One region of the Mesobacillus sp. genome, then DNA from elsewhere that is predicted to be linked to it. Evidence: riboswitches for the same ligand, from Rfam matches in the RefSeq annotation. Region 1 holds a riboswitch; each other region holds the start of a gene.

Region 1 (3,282 bases):
AGGACTAAAGAAGTGAATTCGTGTCCGAGAGGAATCCCGGCAAAGGTTACGCCAGTGTCCTCGCCGATACGGTTTACACTAAAGCTTGGAGTTCTATCTAATTCTGCATGCTCAACTTTAATGCGAGTTGACATTGTCGCCAATTCGTCGACTAAAGCCAGCATGTCACGAGAAACATCATCGGATCCAGCGCTGACTTTAAGCAGCACATCGCCCTCCATCAGCTGGAGATATTGGGCTAATTGTGCTTTAATTTCTGCATCTAATAACATGGAGGTTACTCCTTAAATCTTTCCTACAAGATCAAGGCTTGGCTTAAGTGTTGCTTCGCCTTCTTTCCATTTTGCAGGGCAAACTTCGCCTGGGTTGTTGCGAACGTATTGTGCTGCTTTAAGCTTGCTGACAACCTGGCTAGCATCACGGCCGATTCCGCCTGCGTTGATTTCAACAGTCTGGATTACGCCGTCTGGATCGATGATGAAAGTTCCGCGGTCTGCAAGACCATCTTCTTCATTCAATACATCGAAGTTGCGAGAGATCTTCTGAGAAGGGTCGCCGATCATGATGTACTCGATTTTGCCGATTGCTTCAGAGTGGTCATGCCATGCTTTGTGAGTGAAGTGAGTATCTGTAGATACAGAGTATACTTCTGCTCCCATTTCTTTAAGTGTTGCATATTGGTTTTGCATGTCTTCAAGCTCAGTTGGACATACGAATGTGAAGTCTGCTGGGTAGAATACGACTACGCTCCACTTGCCTTTGAAGTTCTCTTCAGAAACAGTGATGAATTCTCCGTTGTGGAATGCGTTTGCTGTGAATGGTAATACTTGAGTACCGATTAATGCCATGATTAAGTTCCTCCTTAAATTTTGGTTTATTGTGAAATAGTTGGACTGAAGGAATTCAGTTAACTATTCAATAAACTAGAATAATTCTAATTCGATAACCATTATCATATAGAGCTCGTTCTCTTGTCAAGCGATAAGTACTCGCTTTATGGAACATCTTTTCCACTCATTTTTAGTTTAATGGAAATGAGAATTTTTTGCATACATAAAGAGTGTTAACAGTTTGCAGCTTTTTAATTCTATAGTAAAAAAAATCCCCAACATAGATTGTTTGAGTGTGATAGTTCAAAAAACACTGACTACACGTGCATATTTAGATTTTCCAAAAATAACTAGATTGACAGAATTAACAGGTTATTGTAGCCTATTTACTATAATTTAATATTTCACCTCACTTTTGCTTGTGAGGTAGAGGCGCGATATTTAACAGTCCTTAGCGGAGTTTGAGAAGCTTTGATGCTAGGGAGAAGGAAATGTCGCCGAAGTGGGTAATATTCTCAGTATTGCTTGCTGGGTCTGCAGTTAAGAGCTGCAGGACTGTCTCAATAGACTCCCCGGTTTATTGAGTTGTGCTATCTCATTATGGGAAAAGAGAGGAATTTAGGGCATCTATGAATAATGCGACCTGAGTTTATCTCAGGTCGCTTTTTGTTTGTAAAAAACGCTCTATAAAAACAAGGAGGAGAAAACGAACATGAGAACAAAGGCATCATTATTTTTAGTATTTTTGATTTCAGCAATGGTTTTACTTGCAGGATGCGGATCAGGCAACGATTCAAATTCAGGCTCATCCGATGATAATACATTTAAGGTAGGCCTTGAGGCTGGCTATGCACCATTTAACTGGACTCAGAAGGATGATTCAAACGGCGGTGTGAAAATAGCTGGCACTTCTGAATATGCTGGCGGCTATGATGTGGAAATCGCGAAGAAAATTGCTGATGGTTTAGGAAAAGAATTAGTAATCGTTAAAACGGAATGGGACGGACTGGTTCCAGCGTTGACTTCAGGCAAAATTGACGCAATTATCGCAGGGATGTCCCCAACTGCAGAGCGTAAAGAGACAATCGACTTTTCGGATAACTATTATAAATCAAATCTAGTAATGGTGGTTAAAAAAGGCGGGAAATATGAAGGAGCTGCTTCCATCCAGGATTTCAAGGGTGCAAAGATTACAGCTCAATTAAATACATTCCACTATTCAGTCATCGACCAAATTGAGGGTGTATCCAAAGAAACTGCAATGGATAACTTCCCGGCTATGAGGGTTGCACTTGAATCAGGAATCATTGATGGATATGTTTCGGAGCGTCCTGAGGCTGTAAGTGCTTCATCTGCAAACGAAAACTTAGCAATGGTTGAATTTGAAGATGGATTCAAAACATCTGAAGATGATACCGCCATCGCAGTTGGTCTTCAAAAAGGCAGCAAGCTGACAGATAAAATCAATGAAATTTTGAAAGGAATCTCTGAAGAAAAACGTACAGAAATAATGGACGCAGCTATCAAGAATCAGCCTGCAGCCAAATAACATTCTATAAAACCGGCTGTACTTATATACAGTCGGTTTTATGATGATAAAAGGAGAAGGAAAATGAGTTTAGAGTGGATCATTAAGATCGTTTCGGAAAACTGGCCAATGTTCCTTCGAGGAGCCGGGGTTACCCTGTATATTTCTCTGATCGGTACCATTTTGGGAGCGGTCATTGGTTTAATAGCAGGAGTTATCCGTACAATTCCAGTACCGGAAAAAGGATTCAAGAAATGGTTTCTTGCTATCATTAATTTTATTCTATCCGTTTATATTGAGTTCTTCCGCGGCACCCCGATGATTGTACAGGCAATGGTGATATATTATGGCTCTGCGTTAGCATTCGGTGTGGATATAGATGTGATGGCGGCGGCGCTTATTGTTGTATCGATCAATACAGGGGCCTACATGGCGGAAATTGTCCGCGGCGGCATTGTTTCTGTTGATAAAGGACAATTTGAAGCTGCCCAGGCAATTGGGATGAACCACTTCCAAACGATGATGAATGTTGTCCTTCCGCAAGTAGTCCGCAATATCCTGCCGGCAACTGGGAACCAGTTCGTTATCAATATTAAAGACACATCTGTTCTGAATGTTATATCAGTTTCAGAATTGTATTTCCTTACAAAATCAGTTGCAGGAAACAATTTTAGATATTTCGAATCCTTCTTTGTTGCATGCGTGATCTATTTTGTCATGACCTTCGCTGTAACAAGGATTCTGCTTTATTTTGAAAAAAGACTAGAAGGCCCGGACAACTACAAAATGGTCCTGGGCGAAGAAACACAACAGCCAGCGAGATAATTTTTACAAGAAGGAGGAGAGAGTATGGAAACAGTAATCGATATACAGCATCTGAACAAATCCTTTGGAACTCATGAAGTGTTAAAAGATATCAACTTC
Region 2 (3,282 bases), on a different contig from region 1:
ATCGTTGCGGAATTGCTGATGGCAACCAGGGTATAGATGGGAGGGACTTTGAAATTGTTTTCTATAAGCCATCTCTTAAGATGCCATTTTTGATTTTTGACTTGAATCACTGGATTATCAAATGCCTTTTCTTTCTCTTGCTTTGTTTGGATCATTTGCTCGGAATCTTTTTCAAAGAAGATGGTACCCGAGAAGTTTTTTGTCTCAATGAGAAGAATATACCGATGGGTTATTATGAGGGTGTCAATCTGGAAATGCCATGTGCCATCCTGCAGCCTTATATCTCTAATAATCCAATAATCTTTTTCGGGCAAGAAGCTTAAACGGTAATCCGTTTGCAGTTCCCCTTTATACCCTGCCCACCAGCCTTTGTAATCCTCCTCAATTTCCCCCCTTCTCGGACAATTTTCCTTAAGTCTGCTTAATAATGCCTCATACATTCTCAATCTAATTGGATAAATTCTATCTTTTACAATCATGCGAATCCCTCCTCCGGTATTTTTCATAAGAATTCTTTAAAAATATTTAGATTCCTGCCCCCATATAATCACAATCTTGAACTTTCTTTGACAAAACAATTATTTAGATCAGGTAAACTTGGATTTCTCAATAGTAGAAAGGTGTTTTAAGGAGGTATGAAAATTTATTCACCAGTAGGAAAGGATTTTTGACTAGTAGGAGAAGTTTTTTGACTAGTAGGAACAGGTTTTTCACCAGTAAAAGAGATTTATTCACCAGTAAGCGATTTCCGACCGATTTCCAACCAATTTTCTACCCGATTTTCACCCCAAATCCCAACAAAAAAAGCCCCCCAAACCCGGAAGGCTTTCCAATCCACAACTTATTTCGTCTTCACTGACTCTGAATACAATTCAAACGCTTCGTGCAGGGCTTCTACTGCATGAACCATCTGCTCCTCTTCAAGTACGGTTGATACCTTGATTTCGGATGTGCTGACCATTTTCACCTGGATGCCGTTGCCTTCAAGCACTTCGAACATCTTGGCTGCTACACCCGGGTTGGATACCATTCCGGATCCTACGATCGACACCTTCGCAAGGCCTGTTTCAGATTCAATTTCCTTGTAGTTCAGCACTTCTTTATTACTGTCCAATACATCCAAAGTTTCAGCCAGATCATTGCTCTTGATGGAAAAAGAAATGTTGGCAGTGTTAGCTTCTGTGCGGCTTTGGACGATAATGTCGACGTTGATATGATGCTGGGCCAATGTTGTAAAAATAGTGGAAAGTCCTTTCAATGATGTGCTCACTCCAAGGACTGATACTCTCGTGATTTGGTCTTCAAACGCGACTCCGCGCACTACTAAATTCTGTTCCATTCCAATCTCCTCCTCAATGATCGTGCCTCTTTCTCTCTCCATGCTGGATCTTACCTCGATCGGCAGTCCATAGTTCTTGGCGAATTCCACCGCACGCGGATGGAGCACGCCTGCTCCAAGGTTTGCAAGCTCAAGCATTTCATCATAAGAAACACTCAGCAGCTTCCTTGCACTTTTCACATATCTTGGGTCTGTTGTAAACACACCGGTGACGTCTGTATAAATATCACACTTATCAGCCTTTAAAGCGGCTGCCAATGCAACAGCCGTTGTATCAGAACCGCCGCGGCCCAATGTCGTGATCTGGCCGTCATCTGTCACTCCCTGGAAGCCAGCCACAATCACAACTCTGCCGTCCTTTAAATCGCCAGCAATCCTGTCTGTTTCGATATCAAGGATTCGAGCGTTGCTATGCACTGCTTCAGTTTTGATGCCCGCCTGCCAGCCGGTATAGGAAACAGCTTCGATTCCCATTTGCGCCAGCGCCATTGAATAAAGGGCAATCGTGATCTGCTCGCCAGTTGTCAAAAGCATATCCATTTCTCGTTTTGATGGAGCGGTGGAGATTTCATTCGCCATATCGACCAGATGGTCCGTTGTTTTACCCATTGCTGAAACGACGACAACCACATTATTTCCATTTTGCAATTCTTCTGCAGTCCTGCTGGCTGCATTCTTGATTTTTTCAACACTGCCAACCGATGTTCCGCCAAATTTCTGTACAATTAATCCCATAATTTCCTTTCCCCTGCCTTTTCTTTCTATTTTTTCTGCCTCTAAAAAAGAGCTTCATGGATTAGCCGCATATGTATTTTTTCCCTAAGGCTTGATTTGCATGACAATCTGTTTTCACAGATTCAAAGAAAATTGCCTTTTAAAAACAAAGCTCTGTTAAACTAGGCTGTAGATTTTCGTTCCAGGCGCTTCGCTTTCCTCGGGGCGTGCGCTGGGCCTCCTCGTCACTTTGCTCCTGCGGGGTCTCACCTGCCCGCTTCATCCCGAAGGAGTCTTCGCGCCATCCACTCCAATCAGCAGGGTTTAAAAACCAGCATTCAGCATTAACAGAGCCAAATACAAAAAAGCAATGAGAGTGGCTCCCATTGCTTTATAAACGTGTATATACGCTGCAACATGAGATAGCACTCCAAGACGGCAAATCTTGACAATCCAGCGTTTATTCAACGAAGGACCAGCGGGAAAAAATATAGGCTCTCCCCCACTTCGGCGAACGTCCCCTTTCAAAGCCCTTCCCGGAATCCTATTATTCTCCAGGCTTTTACTCTTGAAGCTCGCACCTCTATCTTCACTTTAATGCTCTAAAGTGATAGCAATATGAAATTTTCCTCATTATAGCACACAAAAAAATAGAATGCTACTATTAGTTTTGCAATTTTGTGTGCAATTCCTGTGCAACTACTGCCGGCAATCCAGCCGCCGCCAGCTCCTCGATGGTCGCTTCCTTCATTTTTTTCACAGAGCCAAAATGCTTCAGCAATGCTTTTTTCCGCTTCTCGCCAATGCCCGGAATCTCATCAAGCAATGATTGAAAAGCACTTTTCCCCCTAAGCTGGCGATGGAACGTAATCGCAAAGCGGTGGACTTCATCCTGTATCCTTTGCAGGAGATAAAACTCCTGGCTGTTCCTTGGCAGGCTGATGATCTGCAGTGGATTCCCATATAACAGCTGTGATGTCTTGTGCTTATCATCCTTTGCCAGCCCGGCGAGGGGGATATCAAGCCCAAGCTCATTTTCCAGCACATCGCGCGCCGATTCGATATGGCCTTTACCGCCATCGATTATGACCAGGTCCGGAAGAGGAAGCCCTTCCTTCAGGGCTCTTGAATAGCGCCTTCTCACGACCTCGCGCATCGATTCATAATCATCCGGTCCCTTGACTGTCTTGATTTTATATTTTCGGTACTCCCTTTTTTCAGGCTTGCCG
Region 3 (3,282 bases), on a different contig from region 1:
GCTGAAGAATTCCAGATCATCAAGGCGCATGCTGAGGATGGCTTTCAACTGCTTCGCAATGTTCCAGGAGTTCCTTTGATTGTTGCCCATTGTGCCTACCAGCACCATGAACGCCTAAATGGCTCAGGCTATCCGAGGGGGCTTAAAGATGACAGCATCCACCTGTTCGGAAGAATCCTTGGAGTAGCGGATGTATTTGATGCTGTTACCTCAAACCGTGTCTACAGGCCGGCTATGCTGCCCCATGAAGGACTGGAAATCCTCTATTCCGGCTCGGGGAGCTTATTCGATCCGAAGGTCGTCGATGCTTTCCGCAGGGCAGTAGCAATCTACCCAATCGGATTGACAGTCGTGCTAAGCGACGGACGCAAAGGAGCAGTCGCTGCCCAGAATCCAGGCTTGAGCGAACGCCCGCTCATACGGGTACTCGAAGAAAACGGCCAGCGGGTCAACCCATATGAAATCGACCTTAAGGTCAATTTATCAATTATGATCGTCAGCTGTGACACCATCATGAAATATGAGTACGCCAACAATTATTAGTTTTTAAGGCTAGTTCCCCCCTTTAAAGCATACATATAGCTTTAGAGGGGGGATTTGTTTTGGCAAAGTTCGGCCGCAGGCTGCCTCGAAAAGGGCCATTGCCTTTCAGATACGTGTTCCTGCTGACCTTTGTCTTTTTTTCTTTTTCAACAGCAGCAGGGCTCTGGATTATAGATAAAGGTCTTGAACCAACACTAATGAGATATGCAGAATCCCAGACAAGGAAGATTGCGACACTGGTAATCAATAAAGCCATTAATAAGAAAATCGCAAGCGGCATGGATATTGATAAAGTCATTGAGTTTGTCCCGGTTGATGGCGGTACAACCACTGTAGTGAAGTTCAACACCGAAATCATCAACCGCGTGAAGGCTGAGACGACGAACATTGTGCAAATGAATCTTAAGGAAGCAGAAAGAGGGAATCTCACCTCACTTGAAATGCTGTCAGATGTGGAGCTTGTTACAGATGAGGATGAAAGGCAGGAAGGAATCATCTACTATGTCCCATTAGGGCAGGCTACCAATAATGCGCTTCTCGGTAATATGGGGCCGAGGGTTCCGGTAAAATTCAATGCGATTGGCGATGTCACAGCGGATATCGTTTGGGAAACAGAGGAGCATGGCATCAACAACACCCTGATCAATGTTTCGGTTAGAGTAAAGGTAAATGTGCAAATTATTATTCCATTCGCAACAGATATAGCCACAGTCCAAGAGGATATCCCGATCGGAAGCTTCTATTATCCTGGAAAAGTGCCCCAATTTTACAATGGCGGCGGGGATTCTTCACCAGCTATCCAATTGCCGGGTGAGTAAAAAGGAGTTGCCAAGTTTACTATATTGTTATATTATAAACCTAATTGAATAAATAACCTTATCATTCCGGTGGGGTAGAGGTGCAGAATTCAAGAGTATGCTGTGTGAGGATGACAACGTTGATCACAGCTGAAAGGGAATTTTGCCGAAGCAGTTTAAATGTGTCGCATTTATATTGCTGGGGGTACTTTGAACAAGAGTACCACTGTCATTATGGAGGAATCTCCATAATGGGGAGCTACAGATCGTGATGGAGAAACTAGTTGCTTATCAAGGGCAGCGATAGACATTCTCTATCGTTGCCCTTTTATATTTATCTGGACTTGTTGCTCTTTTCATGGAACAGTTTCCCCCTGACAAAAAACTAGGAGGAGAAAAAATGGAGAACACAATATATTCATTACTTCCGCCCTTGCTGGCGATTCTAATGGTAGTAATCACACGAAAGGTGCTTCTGTCTTTGGGGACGGGCATCGCCGCAGCGGCTTTATTGCTTTCTGAGTTCAATATTGGCAAGACCTTTTCAATCATAGGCGATGCGGTAAAAGGAATATTCATTGCCGATGGCGAGCTGAACACATACAGTCTATATATCATCCTGTTCTTATTGCTTTTGGGAATCATTACAGCGTTCATCTCAATTTCCGGCGGCAGCCGCGCATTTGGCGAATGGGCAATGAAGCGTGTTAAAACAAGAGCTGGCGCCCAGCTAGTAGGTGCATTTTTAGGTATTATCATTTTTATTGATGATTACTTCAATGCCCTGGCTGTAGGACAAATCTCGCGCCCGATTACGGACCGTCAAAAGGTGTCTCGCGCAAAGCTTGCTTATATTATTGATTCAACATCCGCTCCAATGTGTGTTGTATCTCCGATTTCAAGCTGGGGGGCTTACATTATCGCCCTGATCGGCACGATCCTTGCTGCGCATGGAGTAACAGAATATAGTGCCTTCTCGGCATTCATGCAAATCGCTCCAATGAATTTTTACGCACTTGCTGCACTTGCTATGGTGTTCATCGTAGCGCTTCGCAATATCGATATCGGACCAATGAAGGTCCACGAAACACGTGCCTGGAATGAAGGCATCGTTGTGGATCAGAGCAAGCCTGTCCCAGGGGAGCTAAAAGATGATCTTCCGACAAGCTCAAAAGGCACAGTAGGAGACCTAGTCTGGCCAATCGCCGCGCTTGTTGCCGGAACTGTCGGTATGATGATGTGGACAGGCTTGAGTGCGGTTGAAGGCAAAGCGACTATTTTTAAAATCCTTGAAAATACCGATGTAACGAAATCACTTGTAACAGGCGGCCTGCTGGGACTCGCTGCCGCATTGCTTCTGTTTGTAAGACAGGCAGTTGTCCTTAAAGGTGTAAATGCAAATGTATTCGGAAAAGGCATTCTTGAGGGAATCAAATCTATGCTTCCGGCCATTTATATTCTTGTGTTCGCATGGGTAATTGTTGATTTGATTGGCAGACTTGAAACAGGAACATATCTTGCAGGACTTGTTGAAAAATCAAACATGAATATTTCCTTCCTGCCATTCCTTCTATTTATCGTAGCGGGAATCATGGCGTTCTCAACAGGAACTTCATGGGGTTCATTCGGTATCCTGCTTCCAATCGCAGGAGATATCGCTGCTGCAGCAGATATCAGCATGCTTCTTCCGGCTCTTGCAGCCGTATTGGCCGGTGCGGTATTTGGTGACCACTGTTCGCCAATTTCCGATACAACGATCCTTTCCTCTACTGGTGCGGGATCGAACCATTTGGACCATGTCATGACCCAGCTGCCATATGCGCTCATTACTGCAGCTATCTCGGCCGTTGGCTTCATTGTAGTGGGTTTTACAGGCAGCACTCTTGCATCTCTTGCAGTAGTTGCAATCCTGTTAACTGGATTTGCGTTCATCTTTGGCACC

The links. A riboswitch is a leader RNA that binds a small molecule or an ion and turns the genes downstream of it on or off. The one in region 1 is predicted to bind lysine.
Region 2: another riboswitch for lysine. It lies ahead of AC3EBE_RS13045 (aspartate kinase); the one in region 1 lies ahead of AC3EBE_RS05775 (transporter substrate-binding domain-containing protein).
Region 3: another riboswitch for lysine. It lies ahead of AC3EBE_RS11730 (Na+/H+ antiporter NhaC family protein); the one in region 1 lies ahead of AC3EBE_RS05775 (transporter substrate-binding domain-containing protein).

The regions. Positions count from the first base shown of each region.
Region 1 covers NZ_JBYNSB010000017.1:17,275-20,556, reverse strand. Annotated here, with positions in the region: gene ahpF (alkyl hydroperoxide reductase subunit F) at 1-272, opposite strand, end outside; gene ahpC (alkyl hydroperoxide reductase subunit C) at 285-848, opposite strand; lysine riboswitch at 1,250-1,431, shown strand; gene AC3EBE_RS05775 (transporter substrate-binding domain-containing protein) at 1,543-2,379, shown strand; gene AC3EBE_RS05770 (amino acid ABC transporter permease) at 2,443-3,183, shown strand; gene AC3EBE_RS05765 (amino acid ABC transporter ATP-binding protein) at 3,208-3,282, shown strand, end outside.
Region 2 covers NZ_JBYNSB010000033.1:94,205-97,486, reverse strand. Annotated here, with positions in the region: gene AC3EBE_RS13050 (nuclease-related domain-containing protein) at 1-479, opposite strand, end outside; gene AC3EBE_RS13045 (aspartate kinase) at 842-2,074, opposite strand; lysine riboswitch at 2,469-2,647, opposite strand; gene uvrC (excinuclease ABC subunit UvrC) at 2,718-3,282, opposite strand, start outside.
Region 3 covers NZ_JBYNSB010000030.1:104,127-107,408, forward strand. Annotated here, with positions in the region: gene AC3EBE_RS11720 (HD-GYP domain-containing protein) at 1-543, shown strand, start outside; gene yunB (sporulation protein YunB) at 603-1,361, shown strand; lysine riboswitch at 1,429-1,610, shown strand; gene AC3EBE_RS11730 (Na+/H+ antiporter NhaC family protein) at 1,741-3,282, shown strand, end outside.